Regions from separate parts of the Neobacillus niacini genome, predicted to be linked through region 1. Evidence: a T-box and tRNA genes for the amino acid it is inferred to sense, from the RefSeq annotation. Region 1 holds a T-box; the other holds one or more tRNA genes.
What was found. A T-box is a leader RNA that pairs with one kind of tRNA and senses whether it is charged. The one in region 1 lies ahead of alaS (alanine--tRNA ligase), so its partner is inferred to be a tRNA-Ala.
Positions count from the first base shown of each region.

Region 2: it has a tRNA-Ala gene. The T-box ahead of alaS (alanine--tRNA ligase) is inferred to sense a tRNA for this amino acid. The anticodon was not compared.

Region 1 covers NZ_CP183883.1:2,581,113-2,590,995, reverse strand. Annotated here, with positions in the region: gene ACN6MT_RS12450 (O-methyltransferase) at 1-547, opposite strand, end outside; gene mltG (endolytic transglycosylase MltG) at 719-1,852, opposite strand; gene ACN6MT_RS12440 (DUF1292 domain-containing protein) at 2,036-2,326, opposite strand; gene ruvX (Holliday junction resolvase RuvX) at 2,339-2,755, opposite strand; gene ACN6MT_RS12430 (IreB family regulatory phosphoprotein) at 2,758-3,024, opposite strand; gene alaS (alanine--tRNA ligase) at 3,112-5,745, opposite strand; T-box leader at 5,831-6,050, opposite strand; gene ACN6MT_RS12420 (AI-2E family transporter) at 6,112-7,191, opposite strand; gene ACN6MT_RS12415 (YrzQ family protein) at 7,284-7,418, opposite strand; gene ACN6MT_RS12410 (hypothetical protein) at 7,496-7,687, opposite strand; gene ACN6MT_RS12405 (PRC-barrel domain-containing protein) at 7,700-8,143, opposite strand; gene ACN6MT_RS12400 (DedA family protein) at 8,515-9,126, shown strand; gene ACN6MT_RS12395 (ATP-dependent RecD-like DNA helicase) at 9,220-9,883, opposite strand, start outside.
Region 2 covers NZ_CP183883.1:2,232,601-2,242,483, forward strand. Annotated here, with positions in the region: gene ACN6MT_RS10520 (acyl-CoA synthetase) at 1-763, shown strand, start outside; gene ACN6MT_RS10525 (spore coat protein) at 1,011-1,310, opposite strand; gene ACN6MT_RS10530 (hypothetical protein) at 1,307-1,513, opposite strand; gene ACN6MT_RS10535 (spore coat protein) at 1,641-1,850, shown strand; gene ACN6MT_RS10540 (spore coat protein) at 1,865-2,224, shown strand; gene ACN6MT_RS10545 (zinc-dependent alcohol dehydrogenase) at 2,240-3,376, shown strand; gene ACN6MT_RS10550 (selenium metabolism-associated LysR family transcriptional regulator) at 3,425-4,318, opposite strand; gene ACN6MT_RS10555 (sulfurtransferase TusA family protein) at 4,444-4,683, shown strand; gene ACN6MT_RS10560 (DEAD/DEAH box helicase) at 4,994-6,343, shown strand; gene ACN6MT_RS10565 (solute symporter family protein) at 6,382-7,914, opposite strand; gene ACN6MT_RS10570 (DUF485 domain-containing protein) at 7,911-8,240, opposite strand; tRNA gene ACN6MT_RS10575 (tRNA-Ala) at 8,546-8,618, opposite strand; gene ACN6MT_RS10580 (MgtC/SapB family protein) at 8,690-9,385, opposite strand.

The sequences.
Region 1 (9,883 bases):
CTATTTTCTTAACAAGATTTCGAATTCTTTTAGATTCAATCTCTGATTCTGTGACTAGTCCTTTAAATAAGACATTATCGGTAATAATCATTCCGTCATCACTTAGGTATTTCGAATACATTTCAAAGAATTTTTGATATTGGCCTTTTGCAGCGTCTACAAAAATGGTATCGTATGGTGCTTGTCCCCTAACAAGGTCCTCAACTTCAAGTGCGTCACCTTTAATCAATAAAATCTGTTCGCCGTGCTTCGAACGACTCAAATATTCTTCAGCCGTCTGAATCCTTTCCAAATCTCTTTCTATCGTCACAATGGACGCAAATGGCAGTGCTTCAGCCATCCGTAATGCCGAATATCCTATTGCAGTACCTACCTCAAGGATTTTCTTCGAATCCTGAATTCTTAAAAGCTGAAGCAATGCTTCGATTCCCACCAGCTCCATAATTGGTACTTTATTTTCTTTAGCGTAGTTTTCCATCTCGATAAACAATGGTTCACGCCCTGGAATTAGATCCTCAATATAAGAATGCAGTTTATCATTCAACAAACTGCCATCACCTGCCTCTATCCTTTAAAAAGCATTGTTTCCACAATGCTGCTTCTTAGACATGAAAAAATAGCGTTCAATAGAAACGCTATTATCTGCTCATAAAACACTTGAACTATTTTATCATAAACAAGGAGGAAAGAAAACTATTCCTCCTAGTTAATTGTTTAATTATTGATTGGTAATATGTTCAGCTTTTGCTGCATTGTGTTCATCCAAAGTATTGGTAAAAATAACATCGCCTTCTTTTGTAGCAAGGAAGTACAAATATTTTGTATCAGATGGGTTCATTGCAGCTTCTAAAGAATCTTTCCCTGCATTTGCTATAGGGCCCGGTGGAAGCCCCTTATGTTTATACGTATTGTAAGGTGAATTCACTTCCAAATCCTCATACAATACCCTTTCCTTATGCTTTCCTTGAGCATAAAGGACTGTTGGGTCTGTTTGCAACGGCATTCCTTGTTCTATACGATTATAGAATACACTCGAAATATCTTTTCGATCTGCCTTTTGTGTCGCTTCTTCCTCAATTAATGATGACATGGTTAATAATTGATGAGCTGTAAATTCCTCTTCGCTAGTTTCTTGCAGATAAGGTGTGATTACTTTTTGAGTTTGGTCTAGCATTGTCACAACCATTTCTTCAATGGTTGGATTCTGCTTATAGAATGGATAGGTTGCCGGGAACAAGTAACCCTCTAGTGGATATTTAATATTTGGATTCAAAATATCTGTTGTTAGTAAATCTGGATACTTTCCAATCAATGTTTGGATGAATGTTCGATCATTTAACTGATTAAAGACTTCATCTTCGGATTTATTTACGGCCTTAGCCATAATTTGGGCAATTTCTTTTAATTGCTTACCTTCTGGTATCGTTAACTGGAATGCTGCCTGTTGGAGTACTTTACCTGTTTTTAAGCGATTAATAATTTCTGGTATCTCCATTGAGGGACTCATTTCATATTCTCCAGCCATAAAACCTGCTTCATTTTTAAATTTAACATAGTATTTAAAGACTTTAGCATTTTTAATTATTCCATTAGCTTCTAATTTTTCAGATATTCCCGTAACAGATGAACCGATCGGAATTTCCACCTTTTTTTGAACTTTACTATCTTTGTCAACGGGTTCAAGGGCTGACTTAATGTAGAGATAGCCCCCTCCTCCGATAAAAATAAGTATTAAAAGGGTAACAATTGTAATGGTTAAAACGATTCTGCGAACAATTCTTGCCTCACTTTGGTGCTCAAGCATTTTCTTTCGAATTACCTCTTTTTTCGAGTGTGTCTCTTCTGATGACATTTTATTGCCCCTCCCATAAGCCGGTTAAACATGTATCTTTCAAACTCTTTTTTTAATGTTTTTTAAAAAAGCATATCAGATATTATTTCAGCATACATAGCGAAAAATGTCAATTTTCCTGCGAAAGCGCATTCAAAAATACATAAAAAAACGACCCTTTTTTAGGGTCGTTTACTGTTGATATTATTCTTCGTCTTCTTGCTCGTCATAGAAGGTGTTAAGCATTTCTTCTACCATGTCCCATTCTTCCTCGGTTTCAATAGGAATTAATTCCCCTTCGCCGTCTTCATCATTAGGATTAAAGGCATAAGCATGAATCTCTGGGCCCTCTTCATCGTCTTCCACTCCGCCTACTTGTTGAAACAAAACATACGACTTGCCAAAGTCCTCTGATTCAAATGTAAAAAGTACTTCACATAATTGTTCATTACCTTTTTCATCTACAATTGTAATTTGATTTTCTCCGTGTTCCATAACTTCACCTCATTAATTTTTGCTATCCAGATAGCCTTGTAGAATCATCGAAGCTGCCATTTTATCAATAACCTTTTTTCGCTTTTTACGGCTTACATCCGCTTCAAGCAAGACTCGCTCTGCTGCCATTGTTGTTAAACGCTCGTCCCATAAAATGGTGGAAACCGAAAACTGGTTCTCAATTTCCTCTGCGTATCGTTTGCTGGCTTCGCCTCGAGGTCCAATCGTGCCATTCATATTCTTTGGTAAACCGATGACAACTTGACTAATTCCATACTCTTTTATTAATTGACCAATTTCGTCAAAACCAAACTTATTTTTTTCTTCGTCAATTTTTAGGGTTTTGAGGCCCTGTGCAGTCCAGCCAAGTTCGTCACTTATGGCAATACCGACTGTCTTAGAGCCAACATCTAATCCCATAATTCGCATTTTTAACCCTCACGTCGTTGTTTTAAATAGGATTTAACCAATTCCTCAATAATTTCATCCCGCTCGAGTTTACGAATAATATTCCGTGCGTCACGATGCCGTGGAATATAAGCAGGGTCTCCGGATAGTAGATATCCGACGATTTGATTAATTGGATTGTATCCTTTTTCTTGCAGGGCTTCATGAACTTGAAACAGAACATCATTTACGTCATGTTCAAAAGGCTCTTCAGGAAAATTAAATCTCATCGTTTTATCAAATGAGCTCATCATATGCACCTCGCATTTTTAGTAGAGGAGATAACTGCCTTGACTAGTTAGTTTGTTACCACCATTTTACACTACTTTGTCTAGTTATCAAATTGATTTTACCCATTCTTCTACGAATTGCAGGGCAGAGTCTAGTTTTTCAGGATCTTTACCGCCAGCCTGAGCCATATCCGGGCGGCCTCCGCCTCCTCCACCGCATCTTGTTGCAACTTCTTTGATTAATTTGCCGGCATGGTACCCTTTGTCAATTAGGTCTTTTGTTACAGCTGCGATTAAATTTACTTTTCCTTCATTTACACTGCCTAACAGAATTACAGCCGATCCAATTTTTTGTTTCAAATCATCAGCCATATTTCGTAAATTATTCATATCAGAAGCTTGAACTTTTGCAGCTAATACCGTTACACCATCAATTTGCTTCGCTTTTGATACAAGGTTTCCAGCCTCTATATTACCTAACTTAGCTGAAAGTGACTCGTTTTCCCGTTGAAGTTGTTTGATTTCAGTCATTAAGACCTCTATTCGGTTCACTACCTCTTTCGGATTGGTTTTTAATTTGTCTGCTGCGTCCTTCAATAACGCAACCTGGTCATTCATCAGTTGATAGGCTGATTCTCCGGTAACAGCTTCTATTCTCCTTGTACCTGCACCAATACCGCCCTCGGAAACAATTTTAAATAGCCCAATAACAGATGTATTCGGAACATGACAGCCGCCGCATAGCTCTAAGCTATAATCCCCTACTTTAACGACACGGACAATATCTCCATATTTTTCACCAAAAAGTGCCATTGCACCCATTGATTTTGCCTCAGCAATTGGTTTTAAGCTAATATCAACTTCGATATTCTTCCAAATTTTTTCGTTAACGATTTTTTCGATTTCTTCTAATTCCTCCGGTTTTACTTGACCAAAATGAGAGAAATCAAAACGGAGACGATCTGGTTCTACTAGTGAACCTGCCTGGTTTACATGCGTTCCCAATACATCTTTTAATGCTTGGTGAAGCAAGTGAGTAGCAGTATGATTTTTTATAATCTGAACTCGATTATCTTGTTGAACAGTTGCAGTTACTTTTGCATTTGTCTTTAGAATTCCTGAATCCACTACTGCTTGATGAAGATTTTGACCATTTGGTGCCTTTTGTACATCTTTTACGCTTACGCTAACACCTTCTGCAAAAATTAAGCCACGATCTGCAATTTGCCCGCCGCTCTCCGCATAAAAAGGTGTAACATCAAGAATTATCTGTACCTCGTCACCACTGAATGCTTCGTCAACCAATTCTCCATTTTTAACAATTGCAACCACTGTGGAGACCGTTTCAAGCTGGTCATAGCCAACAAATTGACTTTCGACTACAATGTCGCCTAATACACCGCCTTGAACTTGCATACTGCCAACATCCTGACGTGCAGAACGAGCACGCTCGCGCTGTAATTCCATTTCCGTTTCAAAACCAGCGTGATCAATCTTCATTCCCTCTTCTTCTGCATATTCCTCTGTCAACTCAACAGGGAAACCATAGGTATCATATAGGCGGAAAACATCGCTTCCTGAGATCGTATCGCTTCCTTTTTCCTTCTCTTTCTTGATGACATTACCTAGTATGGATAAACCTTCGTGTAATGTTTCGTGGAAACGTTCTTCTTCATTTTTAATGACCTTCTGAATAAACTCCGTCTTGTCTTTTACCTCTGGATAAAAATCATGCATGATTTCTCCTACCACAGGAACTAGTTCATACATAAATGGTCGGTTGATATTTATTTGTTTTGCATAACGAACCGCACGGCGCAGTAAACGGCGCAATACGTATCCGCGTCCTTCATTGGATGGCAGGGCTCCATCCCCAACTGCGAATGCCACTGTACGAATATGATCAGCAATTACTTTAAATGCTGTATCCTTTTCTTTTTCCTGGCCATATTTCACACTAGAAATTTCCTCAGTCGCTCTGATAATCGGGATAAACAAATCTGTATCAAAGTTAGTTGGTACGTTTTGAACGACGGAAGCCATTCTTTCAAGGCCCATTCCAGTATCAATGTTCTTCTTTGGCAGTGGTGTATAGGTATTATCAGGATTATGATTAAATTGTGAAAATACAAGATTCCAAACCTCTAGATAACGTTCATTTTCGCCGCCGGGATATAATTCTGGATCTGTCGGGTCATCACCATATTCTGGCCCTCGGTCATAGAAGATTTCCGTATTAGGTCCACTTGGTCCTTCACCAATATCCCAGAAGTTCCCTTCAAGGCGAATAATTCGTTCCTCTGGGATACCAATTTTTTTATTCCAAAGATCAAATGCTTCATGATCTTCAGGGTGAATCGTAACCGAAAGCAGTTCTGGGTCCCAGCCAATCCATTTTTTATCGGTTAAAAATTCCCAAGCCCATTCGATCGCTTCTTCTTTGAAATACTCACCAATGGAAAAGTTTCCAAGCATTTCGAAAAAAGTGTGATGGCGCGCTGTTTTACCGACATTTTCAATATCGTTTGTACGAATCGACTTTTGTGCATTTGTAATCCTAGGATTCTCAGGGATTACACGTCCATCGAAGTATTTTTTTAATGTAGCAACGCCACTATTAATCCACAATAACGATGGATCATCATGAGGAACAAGCGACGCACTTGGTTCAACAGCATGCCCTTTCTCCTGAAAAAAGTCTAAATACATTTTACGAATTTCTGAACCAGTCAAGTATTTCATATTAATTACCCTCCCTTAAGGTTAAAAAAGAACACAAAAAAGCCCTCATCCCATGGTGAAGTTTCTTTTTGCGGAACTTCACCAGAACAGGGACGAGAGCTAACTCGCGGTACCACCCTGATTATGAACACAAAAATAACGAGTGTTCATCTCTCAAATAATGCCTTAACGCGGCAACAACGGCAGTGGTTAGCTGCACTCCAGACTAGCTTTCTGTTATCCTTCATCTAGAGCTTCTCGCAGCCAAGGAAGCTCCTCTCTTAGAGATGGACTACAACATACTTAGGGTCCTTCAACATGTTAATCCAAACTATTCTATAAACGGATTATAGCGACACCAAAAACGTTTGTCAATCTAGTTCTGGTTTATGGGACAGGTTCCTTCACTTTTTCACGAACAAAGTGATTTTTAGCGTGAAGAATACTGACTTTAAGGACAACCAGAACAGGTACAGCTACAATCATTCCGATGATACCTCCTACTTCCCCTCCTGCCGTTAAAGCTAACATAATCATTAATGGGTGCATATGCAGACTTTTTCCAACAATATAGGGAGATAGGATATTTCCTTCTAAAAATTGCAATCCAAATACGATTGCAATTGTAATAATCACTAGGTTAACCGAGCTTGTAGCAGCAATAAATACGGCAGGGACAGCTCCTATAATTGGACCAAAATAGGGAATCACATTGGTTACCCCGATAATCATACCCAGCAGCAAAGGATATTTCAAATGGAAAATCCAAAACAAAATCGCTGAAAGACTTCCGATAATCAGACAAACGAGCAGCTGGCCCCTAATATAGCTCCCAAGTGATTCGTCAATGTCTCTAAGAAATCGGGTTCCTTTTCTCCGCCATTGTTTAGGTGTAAGATACCAAACAGCTCTTTTTATGATGGTGAAATCTTTTAACATATAGAAAGCGATAAAAGGGATGATCATTAGTGCAAAGGCAAAATTCAAAATGTTTAATAAGGAATCAGCTATCACCGTTAGGAGAGAATCTAACTTTCTTTCAAAGCCTATTATACCTTCATTTATTTGCTCTTGAAGTCCATCTGGCCACTCACGTGTATGTGATTGAAGTTCCTTAATCCAGCTCCTGTATTGCTCAGCTAAAATGGGAGCACTTTCTGCAAGGTCCCGCACTTGAGAAATAAAGGCAGGAATTCCTTTATAGATAGCAAAGCCAATACCCCCAAAAAATAGAAAGTAAATTAAAAAAATGGCTAATCCCCGGTGTAAACCCTTGTCATGCAGCTTTTCTACAATAGGATGGAGCAAATAAGTGATAAAACCACCGATAAAGAATGGGAGAATAATAATAAAAGCCACTCTAACGACAGGCAGCCAGAAAAAGCGAATTCTTAAAAACACATAAATAGCGATGAGCAAAAGAAGCAAAAAACCGATTCGATAAAACCATTTAACACGAATTTCCACCGATACATGCCTCCTTCTACTATATTTTTGGAGTCAAATACCGGATTTATACATATAGCAAAAATCCCCCTCATTATGAAGGGGATTTATATTTAGAATAAAGCACGTTTTACTTTTCTTTGCATTCGTTTCATTTGACGGCCAGACATCATGTTATTTCTTTGTGCAATATTATAGGCTGCCATTCCAACTCCAAATGCAACCACGGAAGTCATTACTTTATTCATACGTTTCACCTCTTCTGTAGTTTGACAGTGCTTCATGCTTTCGAACTGTCTACCTTCAGTAACTAAGTGTTTCCACTTTAAATGGTGTAACGACGCTCTTCTTCTTCAAACAAGTCATCTAAGGAACTGAGTGTACCATCTTCTTCGACTTGATGGGTATTGATTATGCCTTTGGAAAGAGACAATTCAATATAACAATTCCAGCAATAATATTGGTTTATTCCGATTTTGCCGATATCTTTGCTCTGACAATTTGGACACTTGAACATGAAAAGAACACCTCACGTATGATTAACGTCTACGATGATGGCATCCTTTCCGATCGCAGGGGGCTTCTCGGATTGTATTACTTGTTTCCCTTCCGTTATATCCGAAAAGAAACCATCCGTAATTTCGTACCCTACGATTGTGCCCAATTCCTCATGAAAATATACATCCTCTAACAATCCCAATGACTCTCCGCTTTTTGATATAAGCATTTTTCCATTTAGAGAATGTTGATGAAAAAGAGTATATTCTGGATTTGTTTTAAATCTCTCAAGGGAATCATTCACTTCAATCATGACCCCATCCCAGCCAAATGATAATACATCCTGAATGTCCAAGAAATAGGTTTGTTTGAAGAAAACGCCTTTTTTAACCATAAGGCCTTTAACTACCCCATCATTTGTGATACATAAGTCTGTTACTTCGCCAATTTTCGAACCCGTTTTCGATTCAAACACTGGCTGTCCTTTTAATAAAGCAAATGTTCGCAGAGTGCCCACCTCCTGTGAACATTTATAGTTTCACTCATTTACCATGAAATCATAAGGTGTAACGTTTTCCATTGCGGAAGTAAAAAACTTTCCTGTGCAACTCATGTAGGAAATGACTAGTTTGAATTCTTAAAACAGCTAAAAGATGTTAAGACGCAAGACGTAACATTGCATAATGATAAATACCCAATTATAATTTGTGTAGATGAATTTAAGATTAAACAAGTTATTATTTTTCTGGATAATGCTATTTATCAAAGGAAAGTAAGCATCAATTGATTAAATGTCATCTGAAATTGCCGTCTCTTTTTTAACGGAATGCTTCAGGAGGTTTTGAAGTGGAACAACACATTGATTATCTTATCGAGCATTTTGGTTACTTCGGCCTCATTATCATGTTAATCGTAGGAATTATTGGGCTTCCTATACCTGATGAAGTCCTTTTAACCTATGTTGGCTATAACGTATACCACGGCAAATTATCTTATATCATTTCGCTGATATGTGCTGTACTGGGTTCAGTGGTAGGAATTTCCCTTAGTTACTACATTGGTTACAAATTTGGATTACCTTTATTAAAAAAGTTTGGTCCAAAAATTAACATTACAGAAGAAAAGGTCAATAGCACACAAAAATTATTTAATAAAATTGGATCTCCACTTATATTAATCGGTTATTTTATTCCAGGCGTACGTCACCTGACTGCATATGTTGCTGCGCTAAATAAGTTTTCATTTAGAAAATTCGTTGTTTATGCTTATCTTGGTGCTATCCTTTGGAGTTATACTTTTATCACATTAGGTAGAAAACTTGGCGAAAGATGGGACCAAGTTGGGCTTTATGTATCAAAATACAGTATGTATTTATTTTTGTTGGTAATTGTCATTGTGATAATGGTTTATCTATATTGGAGAAAAAAGCAGCAATTTAGAAACGCAGGAAAATTTTAACCTACAATAGGTTGAATAAACGACTCATTAAGGTCTAGTTCAAAAAAACTGCCGATAAGCTTATCGGCAGTTAACACAAATTTTATTAATTCCTTACATAAAATCATAAGGTGTAACGTATTCCATTCCAATCATTGGATTCACCTGCATTAATTTTTCTTCAGCAGATAATGTCTGTTCATCTTCCGGTTCGTCTTCCCGTTCGTCATTTGCTTTCTTTACTGAAACCATTTCCTGAAGCTTTTGCCATAAAGTCGTTTGACGGCTTAGTTCATCAGCCCGCTCGACCCCCATCCGCAGTGCGTCTTCTTCACCGCATAGGATTAGCGATTGTTTACTCCTGGTAATGGCCGTATAAATGAGATTTCTTCGTAACATCCGATAATAGCTTCTCGTAATTGGCAGTATGACAATTGGGAATTCACTTCCCTGAGACTTATGTACAGAACAGCAATAAGCATGGGTAATTTGGTTTAAGTCCTGCCTGGTATATTCAATCTCATTCCCTTCAAAGGAAATGTACACCATGTCTTGTTTTTCTGTATTTTCCTTTGCATAGATAATGGAAATGATTTCCCCTATATCTCCGTTAAAAACATTGCTTTCCGGCTGATTTACTAACTGAAGTACTTTATCACCAATACGATATTTGACATCACCAAATGCAAGTTCCTTCCGTGATCCGCCAGGGTTCGGATTAAAAATTTCTTGTAGTAATACATTTAAGCGATCAATCCCGGCCGGACCTCTGTACATT
Region 2 (9,883 bases), 350 kb from region 1:
CCTTGTGCCAACCATGTACCATCTACTTATTCAAACAGAGGAGTTCCAGAAGAGTGATTTTCCGTCTATGAAAATCTTCTTGTCAGGTGCGGCACCTTGTCCATTACAAGTATACGAGGCCTTTCAAAAAAAAGGATTGGCTTTTAAAGAAGGGTATGGTCTAACGGAAGCGGGTCCTAATAATTTCTTTATAGATCATGAAGAAGCGCAAATGAAACGCGGTTCAGTAGGAAAGCCTATGTTATTTAATGCAATAAAACTTGTAAAAGAAAATGGTCAGGAAGCAAAAGTAAACGAAGTCGGGGAACTTTTAATAAAAGGAAAACATTCTTTTTCACATTATTGGAATAACGAACTCGCAACCTTGGAAACGAAAAAAGAGGGCTGGGTTCGTACCGGAGACTTAGCAAAGAAGGATGAGGATGGATTCCATTATATTGTTGGCAGAAAAAAAGATATGATCATTACAGGAGGCGAAAATGTTTACCCTCTAGAGATTGAACACTGGGTAGCTGCACACCCTGGCGTTGATGAAGTGGCAGTAATAGGACTGCCCGATGAAAAATGGGGGGAACTTGTTACGGCTTTTATCGTACCTAAACATTCTCATCATATTTCCGAAGACGACCTGGTCAATTATTGTGAAAAAAAATTAGGAAGATACAAAATCCCAAAGAGGTTCATCCAACTAAAAGAACTTCCGAAAACGCATGTCGGAAAGATCGATAAAATGAAACTAAAAGAATTCAACAATCAAATATAAAAGGAGAACCCCCGTGGTTCTCCTTAGGCTGTCGAGAAAGATATTTCTCGACATTTTTATATTTCCAGCACCACTGCATTTACCCAAATCTTTTTTCATGCCAGGATTGGGTCACTCCAGCACCACTGCATTGACCTAAATCTTTTTTCATGCCAGGATTGGGTCACTCCAGCACCTCTAAACGGAAAATAATGGGTGTCTAGCTTTCCCGACAGCATGAGGAGAACCCCTGTGGTTCTCCTTTTCATCATTTCTGGGCGAGTTTTAGAGCAGTTTCGCTAACATTCAAATCAACTTGAAGTTGTTCGCTCAAGTTATGTGGATGATAGAAGCCTCTTGCTATCATAAAATTAGTGATTTTTTCGTGGGTGGCAATTGCGGTATTTAATTGTTCCCTCAGTGCAGACTTTAATTCTGGTGTTCCCGCCTCCGTAATGGCTACCGCATAATTCCGTACCCCTGCTTTAGCAGAAATGAGGAAATCTGTTGCAATGACCTGATCGGTCATACCACCCATTCCCATTAAATTTTGAATGAGTTGATTCAATCTCTATCACTCCTATCTGTTAAAAACTTTTGGAGCTGCTGTATATGCTTGGTCCCATTTGCAGCATCTTCAGAAAGTATTGCTTTCAATTCTGGGTCCTGGGCCAAGACACTCATGGTGGTAGCTTTTGTTAAACAAAGATTTTTAAAGGTTAGTAATTCATGAAGGTCTAGTGTCTCATGAAGACCAAGATGTTTTGTCATTTTTTTACCTCCAAAACGTACAGACTTAATCCTTTTTATATTTTCTAAGACTAATGTTGATTATTCATTTTGCATAAAAAGAAAAGAAAAGTGGGGAAAATACAACTATTACTTGGAGGTGAGTGTGATGGTTCATGAAACCTTAGCCTTACATGAAACGATGGAAACTCATGAAATCCTTAATTTTAAAACCGTTTGTTTACTTCGTTCAAAATTAATGCAGGGAATCTGTTTCGATAATGAGTTAAAAGCACTGATGGAAAAGGATGTACAGCAATCCATTAAAGATATTAATGAAATCGTAAGTTTTTACAAGAAAAGCCAATTGCTACAATAAGTGAGGTGGAAAGTATGGAAGATTATTTAGATCCAAGAAACGCTGAAGGTATGCCAAGTTTGGCTGATTCTGCCTTCGCGATGGATTTTTTATTAACTATAAAAAATGGTATTCGCAATTATGGTTTTGCTATTACAGAGACGGCAAATCCAGAACTTAGAAGAATATTTCATAAGCAAATGGAAGCAGCCATCGATTTGCATACAGAAATTGCTGATTTAATGATAAAGAAGGGCTGGCTGCACCCGCATAACTTTAAAGAACAGTATCCCGTTGATATGAAGGCTGCTGAGACAGCAGTCCAGATTGCACAACTAAACCTTTACCCTAACGATACTGATCGTCAAGGCATGTTTGCGACACCAAACCAATAAAAGGAGGGGAATGAGATGAAGGCAGTTACATATCAAGGAATAAAGAATGTAGAGGTTAGAGAAGTAAAAGATCCGAGTATTAAAAATTCAGATGATATTATTGTTAAGGTTACTTCCTCAGCCATTTGCGGATCTGATTTACATTTGATTCATGCAATGATTCCGAATTTGCCAACAGACTATGTAATCGGACATGAGCCTATGGGGATTGTCGAGGAGGTGGGACCTGAGGTAACGAAATTAAAAAAAGGGGATCGAGTCATCATCCCGTTTAACGTAAGCTGCGGTCATTGCTGGTATTGTACCCACGACCTAACCAGTCAATGTGACAATGGCAATCCTCATGGTCAAGGAAGCGGCTTTTTCGGCTATTCGGAAACAACTGGCGGTTATGCTGGCGGGCAGGCGGAGTATATGAGGGTTCCTTTTGGAAATTTCACGCCATTTAAAATACCGGAAAATTGTGAAGTAGAAGACGAGAAACTTGTCCTGCTTGCTGACGCGGCGCCGACTGCCTATTGGAGTGTTGACCATGCCGGGGTAAAGCCTGACGACACCGTAATCGTATTAGGGTGCGGCCCAGTAGGATTGCTTGCACAAAAGTTTGCCTGGTTAAAAGGTGCGAAAAGAGTCATTGCTGTTGATTATATTAATTATCGTCTGCAGCATGCAAAACGCACAAACAAAGTGGAAATTGTTAATTTCGAGGACCATGAAAATGTGGGTGATTATCTACTGGAAATAACTCAGGGCGGAGCAGACATAGTTATTGATGCTGTCGGAATGGATGGGAAAATGACCCCAATGGAATTTTTAGCAACCGGAATGAAACTTCATGGCGGTGCAATGGGAGCTATTGTGATTGCCAGCCAAGCAGTTCGAAAAGGTGGAACGATACAACTAACAGGTGTTTACGGAGGAAGATATAATGCATTTCCACTAGGTGACCTCTTTCAACGTAACATTGATCTCAAAACAGGACAGGCTCCAGTTATTCCTTATATGTCATATCTCTATGATATGATTAACCAACGAAAGATTGATATTAGCGACATCATTACCCATGTATTACCGCTAGAGCAGGCAAAACATGGATATGAAGTGTTTGATACAAAGACGGAAGATTGTATAAAAGTAATTCTTAAACCATAAATAAAAAAGAGGCTGGGTTATTTCCAGCCTTTTCTGTCTGTTTTTTACCTAAACTGGTTTAATAAGCTCATTTGCACTCTCAATAAACAATTTTGATATCATCGATTGTGTTTTTTGAAGGTTATAAACTAAATAGAAATATCGTTCCTCATCAAATTCATGAATATGATGAATCATTAATAAATTCCGATCATAGTATTCTTTTGCTGCCATTTCTGAAATAATTGCAATACCGATATTTTGGAGTACAAACTGAATCAGACTTTGTCCATTTTCTGTATACGCAACAATATTCATTCGATCCTTTGATATTTTATTTTTCTTCAGAAATTTTTCAATTAGTGAGTTGGTTCCCGAGTCAGAGTTTCTCATGATAAATGGGTGATTTAGAAGGTCTTGAATAAACACAGGACCAACAATGTTTGATTGCTTTGATGTGATAAGCACTAAGTTTTCCTTCAGTAAAGGAATATAGCATAGCTTATCATTTTCGTATTTTTCACCTAGTATCCCGAAATCAACAGAGCCATTTAAGACCTTATCAGCTACGTTTTTTGATGAAGCTTGATTTATATGAAATGTTGCATTTGGATATTGTTCTCTAAATTGCTTTACCATTTTTGGAATCATAAATTGCCCAGGAACGGAGCTAGCGCCAATTCGAATCATTCCTCTAAGCTCTGTTGCTCCCTCCTTTAGGTCCACCATCGCCTGATCTTTCAGTAATAATAGTTTTAAAGCCCATTGATACAAGCGTTCGCCGGATGGTGTAAGAATGATTTCTCTCCCAACCCGATCAAATAGACTAACATTCAACGTTCTTTCTAATGCTTGAATATGTGAACTAACAGTGGATTGACTTAAAAATATATCTTCAGCAGCTTTTGAGAAGCTTTTATGCTCAACTACTTTCGCAAATACAAACAATTGGTGTAAATCCATGGGAAAATCCCCCTTTTACCATTTGAAATATCGATTTAAAGTCATTGATAGAATAGATAAATTGAATTTATCTCATCATATCATTTTTTTATAATGAAGGTAATACTATGACAGGAGCTGAATGGATGTCACTCCAATTTGTACCGGACCTTATCTATGACGCAGGTAAAACAGGATATGAAGAACTCGTAAGTAAACTTTCCTCCACAATGAAGAATTTGAACAAGGGACATATACTCGAAATTATATCCACTGAACCAGGTTTAAAAGAAAAACTTCCTTCCTGGTGCAAAATAGAAACACATCTATTACTTGATCGAAAAGACTTCGGTGAAAGCAGTTATTACTATATTGAAAAACGCTAAAAGACCTTTCTTATGAGAAGGTCTTTTTCTATTGGCTGTGTTAATGCGATACTATTGGTTTTAGAACCTGTTGATTGGAGCGGAAGGCGCTCGACTCCTGCGGGATGTACGAGCTGAGTGAGACCCCGCAGGTCGGGACCGACCGAGGAGGCTCATGGCGAGCCCGCGGAAAGCGTAGCGCCTGGAGCGCAAATCAACAGCCTAATATAACACAGCCTTATTTTTTAAAAAAGAATAATTGCTATTTCATTGTTAAACACTCAATATTAATAAGACACAATTATGTTAGAGAGAGAAAGTAGGGATTTTTTTGCCTGATTTTAAAACACTCGGTATTTCTGAGCGAATTGTAAATAAATTAAGAAGCTATGGTGTCGCCCAACCTACACCAATCCAAGAAAAATCAATACCAATTGTAATGGATGGAAAGGATGTCATTGCCCAAGCACAAACAGGGACAGGAAAGACATATGCTTTCATACTGCCAATTCTAGAAAAAATAAATCCGCAGGCTTCACATGTACAAGCTCTAGTTGTTACACCGACTAGAGAATTAGCTTTGCAAATTACAGATGAATTTCAAAAGTTAACGGATGATATTCCAGGAGTCGATGTACTTGCTGTTTATGGAGGACAAGATGTTGATAAACAGTTAAGAAAGTTAAAGAAAAATGTTCAGATTGTGGTTGGCACTCCAGGACGGCTCTTAGACCACATTGGCAGAGGGACCGTTCAATTATCAGATGTTTCTTTTCTAGTTCTTGATGAAGCAGACCAAATGCTTCACATTGGTTTTTTGAATGAAGTGGTCGATATTATCAGTGAAACACCTAATAATCGGCAAACCATGCTTTTTTCTGCTACTATGCCAGAAGAAATAAGAACTTTAGCTAATAAGCACATGCGTAACCCACAATATATCCAAGTTGAAAAAACTCAAGGTCCTGCTGAAAATGTTAAGTTGATTGCCATTCATACCATTGATAGGGCTAAGCAGGCAACACTAATAAGTTTGGTTGAAACACATCGACCTTATTTAGCGGTTATTTTCTGTAGAACAAAGAGAAGAGTTTCAAAGCTATATGAAGTTTTAAGATCCCATAAGTTTTTGTGTGATGAGCTGCACGGTGATCTATCACAAGCTAAACGAGAGCAAGTGATGAAACGATTCAGGGATGGGGAAATTCAATTACTGATCGCTACTGATGTCGCAGCAAGGGGGCTGGATGTTGAAGGGGTAACACACGTATTTAACTATGACATCCCGCAGGATTCCGAAAGCTTTGTCCATCGAATTGGAAGAACCGGAAGAGCAGGTACAAAGGGAGTGGCAATTACTTTATACTCATCAGATGATCGACCTACCTTAGATTTGATCGAAAAAGAACTAAATATTACGATTCAGAAACAAAACATCGGTAACACTGGAATAAAAGATAACCAAGAACCATCCAAGCCAACAACTTCTCATGGAAATAAAGGTAAAAAACATAGAGCTGCCAGTTCTACTAGGAGGGATAGTAAGCCCAAAGCTTCGTCTAGGAATAGCGGAAATTCCAAAGATACAAAGAGCAGGCAAACTACATCCAATCTGGCAAGTGGCAAAAGGGATAAGAACAGAACCACCACTGGATCAGCGAGGAATAAACGAAGTAAATAAAAACAAGGGACTGGATGTATATTCAGTCCCTTGTTTGATTATTGTCCAATCCCTAGATTTGATTTAACTAAAACTTCATCGTATTTCTTCAAGTCAGCTTTTTGGCTGGAGAGTTTCGTTCCTAGGTATCCTGCAAGAAACCCTAATGGTATAGATACAATACCTGGTGTTGTATAAGGGAAAAGCGGGTTCCCTACGAAAATGGCCTTTCCAACTTCAGGACTGAAAACATTAGGGCTGATGATGACAAGTCCAATTGCTGAAATAAGTCCAACCGACATGGCCCAAATGGCTCCTGTAGTATTAAAACGTTTCCAGTAAATAGTATAAATTATAACCGGTAAATTTGCGCTTGCAGCTACAGCGAATGCCAGTGACACTAGGAAGGCAACATTAAGTGTTTGAGCACCTAAAGCTAGAATAATGGAAAGCACAGACACACCAATTGCGGCCCAACGTGCCATACTAACCTGTTGTTTTTCTGTAGCTTTTCCTTTTTTAAGAATTTCGTTGTAGAAATCATGCGCAAAAGCCGATGCTGCTGTTAGAACAAGACCAGCTACGACGGCAAGGATTGTAGCAAATGCCACTGCCGAAATAAACGCAAACAGCATATTCCCGCCAAGTGCCTGTGCCAAAAGCGGAGCTGCCATATTTCCAGCTGCATTTGCAGCCACGATATCAGTTGTTCCAACGAATGCAGCAGCACCAAAGCCAAGAAAAATGGTCATCACGTAAAATATCCCAATGATCCAAGTTGCATATACAACTGAACTTCGAGCGGTTTTTGCATCTTTAACCGTAAAGAAACGTACAAGAATATGAGGAAGTCCAGCGGTCCCTAAAACTAGTCCCATATTTAATGAAAGGGTGTCTATACCATCCTTGTATTTTACCCCTGGATTTAAGAACGCTTCTTTTAACGGAGTCGCTGTTTTCATTTGATCAAACATATCCGTTATACTAAAGTTAAATTTAGCAAAAACAACAATCGAAATTAAGAAGGTACCTCCCATCAAAAGGACAGCTTTAATAATTTGAACCCAGCTTGTTGCATGCATACCTCCAAAAATTACGTAAACCGTCATTAATACCCCAACAATTAAAACAGATGTAGTATATTCCAAACCTAATAATAACTTAATAAGTGCACCAGCTCCAACAAGCTGAGCAATCATATAAAAGATAGAAATGGTTATGGTGTTCATGGCAGCAAAGCCACGAACCTTTTTGGCATCAAAGCGCGCTGCGATCATATCAGCGAATGTATATTTTCCTAGATTACGCAGAGGTTCTGCCACCAAATATAAAACAACTAAATATGCCACTAAAAACCCAATACTATAAAAGAATCCATCAAATCCTGTTAAGGCCACGGCGCCGGCAATACCTAGAAAAGAGGCAGCAGACATATAATCACCTGCAATGGCCAATCCATTTTGCCAGCCAGTAAGACCACCACCTGCAGTGTAAAACTCACTTGCGTTTTTTGTACGTTTCGAAGCGTAATATGTAATTACTAGAGTTAGGAATACAATACCAAGAAACATTGTAAAAGCTGCAGTATTCATTCGTTTGTTCCTCCTTCACTTATGACCTTTTCTGCTAAATCGTCAAATTTCGCTGCTTTTTTGGAGTAAAGCATACACAATCCCCATGTCATAACGAATTGGAGAAAGGCAAAAGCCCATGCCCATGAAATACTGCCTATAAATTTGTTATTTAATATAGTTGAATAGGAAGTTAAAATCGGTAAAGCGAAATAGAAACAAAAGAAGAAGATCGTGATAGGAATGATAAATTTTTTCTTTTCGAAGAGTAATTTTTGGAAAGAAGATGATTGGACGATAGAACTGTAATCGCTTTCAGAATTTCTTGTAAGTTTTCGTGCCTCCATTGGAAGCTCCCCCTCTCATTTTAAAAAATTTCAAAGAAACTAGGAAAAAGGATAAAGCTGATTGTGCGTGAATAGGATTCCTGATCTCCCCTCCTTGATAATTAATTTTTCTAAATATTCATTTTTTTGTTACGTAAATTATTATAGGAGCAGAGTAATGAATCAAGCAATAGGAAAAATTTCATTTTTTTGGAAAAAACCCTTGTGAATATATGGATAGTAAATCCTATTAGGGGATAACACCAAGCGTGGACGAATAGGATGATAAAAAGGAAAAAACCTTTGCAGCGCAAAGGTTTTTTAGATGGAGACTATCGGGATCGAACCGACGACCTCTTGCATGCCATGCAAGCGCTCTCCCAGCTGAGCTAAGCCCCCGTATATGATACAAGAAAAATTATATCTTTCTCATACCATTCTTGCAAGAGTATTTTTCAATTTTTTCATTATTAACCCATACTTTCTATTTCCACCTTTTGAACTCCGTCTAGATTGGAAACAGAATCATAGACTTCCGTGGTTTTTTCACGGTAATCTACTGCAACTAAAATTTGAACTAGATGGTCACCATTGTCTAAATCCTTGATACGAATCCGCCGAATAATATATTTTCTCTCCATTAAAAATGAAATGGCATTTTCAATTTGGATTTTATCTCTGATAAATAATTGAAGACTTATTTCTTTTTCACGTAATTGTTTTGGACCAATAAATTTCATAACGTAAGGGACTAATTCGACACTTATGATGAGTAAGGCAACACCGACAAAGGCTTCAATAAAGAAACCAGCGCCAACAGCAATTCCTATTCCGGCTGCACCCCATATCATCGCAGCTGTTGTTAATCCTGAAATACTATCATTTCCCCTTCTAAGGATTACACCTGCACCTAGAAAGCCAATCCCGGAAACGATTTGTGCAGCTAAACGGAGAGGATCCATTGTAATTCTTACATGGTCAGAATCAGGAAACATATAAGCTGACTCAATTGAGACAATAGTTAGCAGGCAACTCACGACAGAAATGACAAGACTTGTTTTAAGTCCTACTGGTTTTCGCTTTAATTCACGTTCTAGTCCAATAATCAGTCCCAAAACAGCTGAGATACCGAGCTTTACTAAAATATCGTAATCAATATTCTCCATTGGCTTCACGTCCATTACTAATAGGTTTAAAATCAAAAGGTAAACAGTCATTACTATTATACGACATCCCCGCTATGTTAAAAAAAGAAAAACTTCCTATTACAAAAATAACAGTGGATAAAATAGTGTTACAGACTCCCGTATAGTTAACTTTGGGCCTTCTCTAATTACATATACATGAAACGCTGATTTTATGAGTCGATCTCCAAGTTGACTTATATTTAGTATTTAGATATTCTTTTCCTCTCTAAATCAGCTAAAGTGAATTGTTGTTTATTTCAGCTGAAAAACATTGAAAGAAAAAAACTTTATAAATTATATTGCAAACATTTTTGTAACATGATATATTAAATCTCGTCCTCACCGAGAGGGTCACACAACAAAAAAAGTTTTTTAAAAAGTTGTTGACATCGAATTGAGGAATATGTTAAATTAAAGAGGTCGCTTTTGAGCCGCTTAAACAGGACGAGCTCATTAATGATTTTAAAAATTGCTCTT